DNA from 2 places in the Desemzia sp. FAM 23988 genome. Region 1 is predicted to be linked to the other one. Evidence: riboswitches for the same ligand, from Rfam matches in the RefSeq annotation. Region 1 holds a riboswitch; the other holds the start of a gene.
The links. A riboswitch is a leader RNA that binds a small molecule or an ion and turns the genes downstream of it on or off. The one in region 1 is predicted to bind S-adenosylmethionine.
Positions count from the first base shown of each region.

Region 2: it holds a riboswitch for S-adenosylmethionine, as region 1 does, so the genes downstream of both, ACEN4L_RS09995 (hypothetical protein) here and metK (methionine adenosyltransferase) in region 1, are expected to answer to the same signal.

Region 1 covers NZ_JBGQQS010000002.1:1,251-5,727, forward strand. The annotation lists tRNA gene ACEN4L_RS01465 (tRNA-Glu) at 1-4, shown strand, start outside; tRNA gene ACEN4L_RS01470 (tRNA-Ser) at 46-135, shown strand; tRNA gene ACEN4L_RS01475 (tRNA-Met) at 177-249, shown strand; tRNA gene ACEN4L_RS01480 (tRNA-Asp) at 289-361, shown strand; tRNA gene ACEN4L_RS01485 (tRNA-Phe) at 377-449, shown strand; tRNA gene ACEN4L_RS01490 (tRNA-Gly) at 460-530, shown strand; tRNA gene ACEN4L_RS01495 (tRNA-Ile) at 548-621, shown strand; tRNA gene ACEN4L_RS01500 (tRNA-Glu) at 649-720, shown strand; gene ACEN4L_RS01505 (hypothetical protein) at 1,160-1,960, opposite strand; SMK box riboswitch at 2,081-2,167, shown strand; gene metK (methionine adenosyltransferase) at 2,165-3,355, shown strand; gene ACEN4L_RS01515 (class I SAM-dependent methyltransferase) at 3,397-3,960, opposite strand; gene ACEN4L_RS01520 (phosphatase PAP2 family protein) at 3,972-4,477, opposite strand, start outside.
Region 2 covers NZ_JBGQQS010000018.1:19,514-23,990, reverse strand. The annotation lists gene ACEN4L_RS10000 (hypothetical protein) at 154-1,059, opposite strand; gene ACEN4L_RS09995 (hypothetical protein) at 1,052-1,273, opposite strand; SAM riboswitch class I at 1,352-1,455, opposite strand; gene ACEN4L_RS09990 (hypothetical protein) at 1,561-1,731, opposite strand; gene ACEN4L_RS09985 (Y-family DNA polymerase) at 1,740-3,014, opposite strand; gene ACEN4L_RS09980 (hypothetical protein) at 3,044-3,379, opposite strand; gene ACEN4L_RS09975 (IS1380 family transposase) at 3,803-4,477, shown strand, end outside.

The DNA of each region.
Region 1 (4,477 bases):
GTCATGAGGTTTTAAACCTCTTCAAAATAAACAATTGTTTATATCGGAGGATTACCCAAGTCCGGCTGAAGGGAACGGTCTTGAAAACCGTCAGGTGTGTAAAAGCACGCAAGGGTTCGAATCCCTTATCCTCCTTATCGTGTCTGTAAGCAGTCATGGAAATTTATATTTATTATCGCGGGGTAGAGCAGTTGGCAGCTCGTCGGGCTCATAACCCGGAGGTCGCAGGTTCGAGTCCTGCCCCCGCAATGTGCAGCAGTGCACTGAAAGAAAAATTAAGCTGATTTTGGTCTCGTGGTGTAGGGGTTAACATGTCTGCCTGTCACGCAGAAGATCGCGGGTTCGATTCCCGTCGAGACCGTTTAATTGAATATTTGGCCCGGTAGCTCAGTTGGTAGAGCACTTGATTGAAGCTCAAGGTGTCGGCAGTTCGACTCTGTCCCGGGCCATAACTAAAATGCGGGTGTAGTTTAGTGGTAAAACCTCAGCCTTCCAAGCTGATGATGGGAGTTCGATTCTCCTCACCCGCTCTTTTTTTATGTCTTTTGGGCCTATAGCTCAGCTGGTTAGAGCGCACGCCTGATAAGCGTGAGGTCGATGGTTCGAGTCCATTTAGGCCCATATTCTTCTTAGAAAAATAATTAATCAGGCCCGTTGGTCAAGCGGTTAAGACACTGCCCTTTCACGGCGGTAACACGGGTTCGAATCCCGTACGGGTCATTAAAATACAGAATGCTAAAAAGAGCTGTTCACAGTCAAATGACGTGAACAGCTCTTTTTGGTTGGTTTGACGTACGCAGGGGCAGTAAGATACCTGAGACAGCACCTATCGTTTCTTGAATAGGTTGGACATTCTATGCTAGCTGGACTCTATGCTGGAGAAATTTATTATCTCAAGTTCCATATTATCAGCTTATTCCCATTTCAGCTGTTCTACATCTTGGAGGACGGTAGTTTTATGAGGAAGAAAAAGATTTTATTTCTCATACTGGATTAAACGTTATTACGGATACTTTGCTGATTGCTCATTATGAATTGTAAATAAATAGAATATAAAAAAGAGAATTTTCGAATATAAAATCAGCAAAAATACCTTCATTAGAATGTGGTATTCTACCTTCATGCTAACAAAGTTATTTTTGCTGGGTGTATTCATGTTTTAAAGATTTGCGAAATAGAGGATTTCTGCAAAAATAAAGATTACTGTATACAGAAGTTGGAACAGCCGGAACGTTTTCAGTGTGACAGATTTGGAGTCTTTCCAACTATGAGTGATAAATAATCTGGCCAGACGGATGGCTAACGGGAGAGTTAAAATAAAAAGAAACAACTCCATACGAAATGTACTATACAAAAATAGTCCTGTACTTAGATAAATGAAAATCAGTAGGGTTACCAATATATAAGACTGGCCTATTGCAACACGAGGAGATTTTTTTTCTGCTAAATAACTGCCGATTTCAATAAACAAATGTAAGATGACCAATGGTGTACTCCAGACAATCAGTATTAAAGGAAGAAATTGCGCTTGAATAAAGAAACTTAAGTAGGTCAGCATACCACCTTTGAAAATTCCTAAAATCAAGACAGCAACAATAGGAAACTGGTTATCTTTAAGAACTTGTTGGAAATGAATGATTAAACTATATAAGATAATTAATAAAGCAATAGAATAATGGGATTGAAAGCTGAGAAATGCTATTAACAAGATATTCATTAATTCCATAAGATAAAACGGACCTTTAAGTTCTGATTTATTGAGAAACGAGTGCTTTTTTAAATAATTTTCAATACAGTAATTTACGAAAAGCAGTAAATAAAAAGCGATAAATTTTCCAATATTCAATGGGACATATTGAACAGCATAAAGGGTCCCTATCAGGAGATAGCTGAATGGAGTGAAGAGTACCAAAACTATTGGATTATATAAAAAGGTTTCAATGGTATTTTTTATGGGCATAAAAGACTGGCTCCTTTCTTCTAATTCCTATCTATCATACCAAAAAAATTAAAAGGAAAAAGAAAAAGATTTCAGTTTTTATAAGGCGTATCATTTTCGGAGAAATTGTGATAAACTGTATAAGGTTTGCAAAAGGATTCCCGATAGGATTCACTTTTAGTAGTGGAGAAGCCTTGTAACCGAAAAAACAAAGGGGGATATCTAATGTCAGAAAGAAAATTATTCACATCCGAGTCCGTATCAGAAGGACACCCGGATAAAATTGCTGATCAAATTAGTGATGCAATTCTTGATGCCATTTTAGAAAAAGATTCAACAGCTCGTGTAGCTTGCGAGACGATTGTTACTACAGGATTGGTTTTAGTAGCAGGAGAGATATCAACATCTGCGTATGTTGATATTCAAAAAATTGTACGTGATACCGTACGAGACATAGGGTATACAAGAGCTAAGTATGGTTTTGATGCTGAAACATGTGGCGTTCTTGTGGCAATTGATGAACAATCAGGTGATATTGCTCAAGGAGTTAATGATTCAGTCGAGTTTAGAGAACTGGATGATGATCAACTGAATCAAATTGGTGCTGGAGATCAAGGGTTGATGTTTGGTTTTGCTACAAACGAAACGCCTGAACTGATGCCATTGCCTATTTCATTGAGCCATCGTTTAACAAGAAGAATTGCTGCTTTGCGTAAAAACAAAGAAATCATGTATCTTAGACCAGATGCTAAAGCACAAGTAACGGTTGAATATGATGAAACAGATAAACCTGTTCGAGTAGATACAGTGGTTATCAGTACTCAACATGCTCCTGAAGTAGCGTATGAACAATTGAAACAAGACATGATCGATCAAGTGATTGAACATGAAATACCCGAAAACTTATTGGATGAAGAAACAAAATACTTTATTAATCCTACTGGTCGTTTTGTTATCGGTGGTCCTCAGGGAGATGCTGGATTAACAGGACGTAAAATCATTGTAGATACTTATGGTGGATATGCTCGTCATGGAGGCGGAGCCTTTTCTGGTAAAGATCCAACAAAAGTTGACCGCTCAGCAAGTTATGCTGCCCGCTACATTGCTAAAAATATTGTAGCTGCTGGTTTAGCAGACAAATGCGAGGTTCAGTTAGCTTATGCCATTGGTGTAGCTCAACCCGTATCTATTGCGGTAGACACATTTGATACAGGAAGAGTTTCTGAGTCAGCTTTAATCGAAGCTGTTCGCGCTAATTTTGACCTAAGACCTGCAGGCATTATCAAAATGCTTGATTTGCAAAGACCTATCTACAAGCAAACTGCAGCATATGGGCATTTTGGCAGAACGGATATTGATTTGCCATGGGAAAAGGCAGATAAAGTCGAAGTATTAAAAGGATTATTGGAGCACTAAAAAAAACGTTAGGACATTAAATTTGTCCTATCGTTTTTTTATTAGCGTTTTTCAATAGCGAGTAAGAAAGGAGGCTGATTTTGTTGATTGACAAAACCGTATCTTAGAACAGTGTACTCTTTTTGTGACAAATGAGAAGCAAAGTTCAAAACCGCTTCTTTTTCTTCACTTCCGCCTTCATGTCCATAGTAAACGACAACAATCAGTAAGGCTCCTTTTCTCAACATGGGAAGCAATGTTGAGATTGCTTTTAAAGTAGTATGACTTTTGGTGATGATCGATTTATCACTTTTTGGCAAATAGCCAAGATTAAAAACGGCTCCAGCTAGAGGTGTATCAACATTTAACACATCTTCGACTGTTTCATGACCTTGATGGTACAATTCTACTTGAGGAAGCAGGCTGGTGTAGAGTAGTTTTTCTTTTGTCTGTCGAATTGCTTGTTCTTGGACATCAAACCCGTAAACTTTACCATAGGGACCAACTAATTTAGCCAGTAAGACGGTATCGTCTCCGTTTCCAACAGTGGCGTCTACCACAATGTCTCCTGGACTGATGGTATTTATTAATAAGGTATGACTGAATCGCAAAGCATTTTCAATCAAAAGGTTCACTCCTATAACTTCATTTTTTTACTGAATGCGTTTCTCCACTTAGGATAGGTGCCTATAGTGAAGGCAAGCCATGCTGCTCCAACTGAGAAACCGCCTATAACATCTGTAGAAAAATGTACGCCAATATAAATGCGGCTGAGACCCACGATAAAAATCACTGCAGTTCCAATGATGAATAAACTATTCCGATATGTTTTGTGAGTGGATTTTTTGGATAAAAGAAATACAATACCGCCGTAACAAATCATGGCTCCCATAGAGTGGCCACTAGGAAAGGAATAACCGCCCTGTTCTACTAAATGTTCAATCAGGGGGCGAGAACGATGAAATATCAGTTTCAGTCCTTGATTTAACAATACCGATCCGACAATCGATTGAACTGCCAGCCATAGAGCAGCTTGATAATCCCTATACGTCCAAATTAAAAATGCGCTGGTTAATAAAATACTGATTGCGATATAATATACATCCCCAAAATCAGTAACCGCAATAAAAAAAGCAGATAAAG
Region 2 (4,477 bases), on a different contig from region 1:
AGAGAATTTCAGTTTGTCTGAAATTCTCTGCCTTCTCTATTTTATATTCCTATTTGAAACTAAAATATCTTGTTTAATAATCAAATTTTTTCCAGATAGACGTAAATCTTATCAAGGTTAAACGTTCTATTATTTGTATGGATATCTGGGAACTTATTTGGGGAAAATAAATAAGTATAACTCTTCTAAAAGTGTGTCTTTTAAAAAAGGTTTCATTGCTAAATCAAATTCTTTTTTACTTTTATAACTATCACTATATTTTAAATCATACAACATAGATATCACTTTATTTCTAGGAATATCAAAACTGATATTCCTTTTTTTGAAATTTGGATAGATATGGTAAAATTCTTTAATTCGTTGTTCTTTTTCTTGTCTTTCTCTTAATTCCTGTCTTTTTCTCCATTCTACTGCTTCTTTTTCATACTCTTTTTCTCTTTTCACCTTATTTTCCAGATATTGTTGTTGCCTTTCTTCAGGTGAAATATATACTATTTCTCCACTATTTTGAAACTTTTCAGGCAGAAACAAATTGATATTGATAAGTAAACTTCTAGTTTCACTAGGTGTTAAAAAAGCACGCTCATAGCATTTCTTCAGCCATTCTCTTTTTTGAGGTTTTATTCCACCTATATACCATTCTAAAATCATTGGATATAAGTATGTATCATAACCTGGAATACCAAATTCCCCATCTGTGTCTTTTGCAATTAAAGCATGCAAAATTAAGTGTTCGAATAGATCACAATAAACTAATTGCTCTTTCTTTTGTAATTCAAATGGGTATTTATTATTAGAAATATACTCCTTGTTAGATAAATTTAGATGTTTATTTTCAGCGATATGATGACAATATAAACCTTCAGAAGTTCTTTTATAATTTCCTGGCGCAATTGATTTGATTTGCTTTCTTAAGAATTTTTTGTAGGATTTTTCTCTAAAATAATCATCTTTGCTTGGTCCATATTTATTTAACGCCAATTGTAAAATTAAGCTAGACAAATAAAAAAGAGAAACTGTTGTAAACAAGTACACTAGTTTCTCTTCGGTTTTATTCAATATAATTTCTTTTATCCTTAATATCTTCTAACATTTCAATAGTTTCTTCAATTTTAGGAAGAATTTCTTCGTACCAAGACAATCTTTTCCTACGGATTAAAACACCTACAGCATGTGGCCTTGGATCAATTTCCTCCCAATAGGATTGTCGATCCAATACGACTTTTTTAAGATCCTCAAAATACTCTTTAACTTCAACTGCACTTACTTCCATTACAACAACATCTCCTTTTATTATTTTGCAATAAAAAAAGCGCCACTTAGTAATTAAGAAGTGTTCGCCTGAATGTTTTACTTATTTTTCAAGTTTACACTTGTTGGATTTAGCACCGTTCCCTTAAGGTCGGTTGCTGAAGCATCATCGGGCCAATTCCCTCCACTTTCTCTTAATAAGTTTTGCTATTCTATTGTCAATATAAAATAGCAAAATTTCTTTAAAATGTCAATACTATGGTCGCTAAACTCGTAGTTACAGATTTCCTATTAAATTTCGTGGTTAGCTTATTTACCTTGTACAGCTATTTTGTAACTCAAAGATAAATAATAGATTAATCTATCTTCAGGTATAGTTTCTAATATACTCTCCGATAGACCCCACATAAATTCCTGTAGTTCCTCTAAAGGTATCCTGTTTTCTTCATAATTTTGTATCACTTCGTGTAATTTTTCCATATCTTTTGCTATCCTTTATGACCACCAACAAGTCCACTTCGCTGGATAGCTGTCCCTCCTTTAGTTAGGCTACTTGCATGGACTATAGAGCTAAAACCGTATTTTTCTCTAATTCTATCTACAACTAGCTCTAAATCTTCTGCAAGAATCGTTTTTTCAGCATCTTCAAACAAATTCAACTGCAATTCTTTTTTATAATCAATTTTCCCACATCGTATTCCTATTTGACGTACTGGTTGTTTTTTATAATAGGTTCTGAATATCTGCAAACAGGATTCTATAATTTTAGTATTTGACGAGGTGGGATAAATTTTCATTTGGTGACTAAATCCTTTATCTAGTATCTCTCTAGAATAGCCTATAGATAGGTGAACCACTCCTGTCTCAGCATGATGTTTTCTTAACCGTGCTGCAACTTCATCAGCCATTTCTCTGATAACTACTTCAATTTCATATTGATTTATATAATCTCTTTTTAAGATTTGGCTTTTACCAAATCCTTTAGCCTTTGGAATATATTTTTCAGAAATAATACTATGATCTATCCCATGAGCGTGATAAAAGAGCTGCTCTCCAATAACACCATGAATTCGTTTCAAAGCTTTCGCATCATACTGAGAGAGTCTATAAACAGAATCTATCCCTAATTGATAAAGATTACTTGCTGTATTTTTTCCAATTCCCCACATTTCTGTTATTGGGTGAATGTTCCAAACCTTTTCTGAAACATCTTCATAATGCCAAACCGCTATTTGCGACTTATTTTTTTTCGCTTCATTATCTAACGCTAACTTGGCTAGTAAGGGATTATCACCAATTCCAATCGCCGTCACTAGTTTTAACCGCTGAAAAATAGTGAATTGTATTTTTCGCGCTATTTCTTTTGTTGATCCGTAAAGTGCGTGTGATTTGGTCACGTCTAAAAAACTTTCGTCAATACTATAAATATGTATGTCTTCTTCAGCTACAAACTCTTGAAAAATCTGGTTAATCATCCGATTAACTTTTATATATAAAGCCATACGAGGCTCAACAATTTGGACTTTAGAGTTTTTTGGTATTTCAAAACGTCTTGAACCGGTCCGGATGCCGTATTCTTTTTTGACTCGTGGCGAAGCAGCTAAAACTAACCCTCCTTCTAAATAGGGATTGCTCATGACGACTATATAGGAGTCTAAAGGATGTATTTTCCGCTTAACTGATTCCACTGAAGCAAAAAAAGACTTAACGTCAATGCATAGAATATCGCGCCTTGGTTGATAGGTATAGTCCATCTTGATCATGATTCATACACCTCATTTCAGTCCTCATTTTATACTCTAAACCATTTAGTCCAATCATATTCTTCCACATTGCGTATCAAATCTAACTCACACACTACTATTCCTGATTCCATCGTTTGAATATAAACGTAATTCTCATAATAACCAGCAACGACGCCTACTAGATCATCTTCATATCTACCATTAAATAAGCAATCTAATTGAATGGCTACCGTTACCTTTTGACTATAAGAATAGTCAATTAAGGGATAGATAACTTCTACAGGCTGTTTCTCTTTTTTTATAATTTCTTTTCCATGCTTACGTTTTTCTTCTTTTACGAATTCATTATGCTCCGACAGTATCAAACCTTGCCACTTAGCCATTTTCCTATCTCTATAACCAGTGGTATTTGGATTGATTAGTCTATTTTTCTCTTTCGATTTATTCTCCAATTTAAACACCTTCTTGTTCTCTTTTAACCCTATTATACGAACGTGTGTTCGATATGTAAAGAAATAACGAACTCGCGTTTGCATAAATACATCGTTTAGCAATACGATAATGTGTGACACCCAATTTTTTAGAATAGTCTTGTTTACTACTTCACTCACAAAAAACTAGAAAATCAATATAATTTTTTCAGCATATAGCTCCTGAATAATTCATAGTTTTTCAAAAACGCTTCAAAAACCTTGTTATAACAGTCTATTTTGTTTCGTTTATTCGCACCCTTTGGGTGTACAAAAAGAACCCCAATCTGCTATGGTTAAAGTGACTAAACCTAACCAAAGAAAGGGGTTCTCTCAATGGCAACTTTACACGAAAATCGTCTACTTTTCAATTCAAATGTTACAGTATCTCACTCTGGTGGAAATTTGTCCTCAGATTCCGGCTTAATATTAGCAAAAGAATTCATGAACAAATTTGAGTTTAGCCAAATCTTATGTAAAAACATCCAGATTCAAGATGACCGACTGTATCATGTTCATGAAAATGAATCTATTCTGGAACAAATCATCTTGCAGTTGATTGCAGGCTATCCTACAGATTCTTCAGCCAATATATTAGCAACGGATCCTATCTTTCAAGCTGTTTTAAGCAAAAAGCGGTTGGCTTCACAGTCATCCATTTCTCGCTTTTGGGATCGGATGTCAACAGAAAATATCGTCCAGCTACAAAAGGTTAACCAGATTTTGATTGATAAAGCACGTACGATTCGAAATACGAACGAAATGATTTTCGATTTAGATTCTACTCACAGTGATACCTTTGGAAACCAAGAAATGACCGATTATAATGCGCATTACCAGACAACCGGTTATCATCCACTCGTTGCCTTTGATGGTCTTACCGGAGACGTTCTTAAAGCAGAACTTCGTTCTGGAAATGTCTACACCTCAAAAGGCGTCGCAGCATTTACTCGTCCATTATTTGAGCATTATCACTCTGTGACACCAGTAAGCACTATTATGGTACGTGCA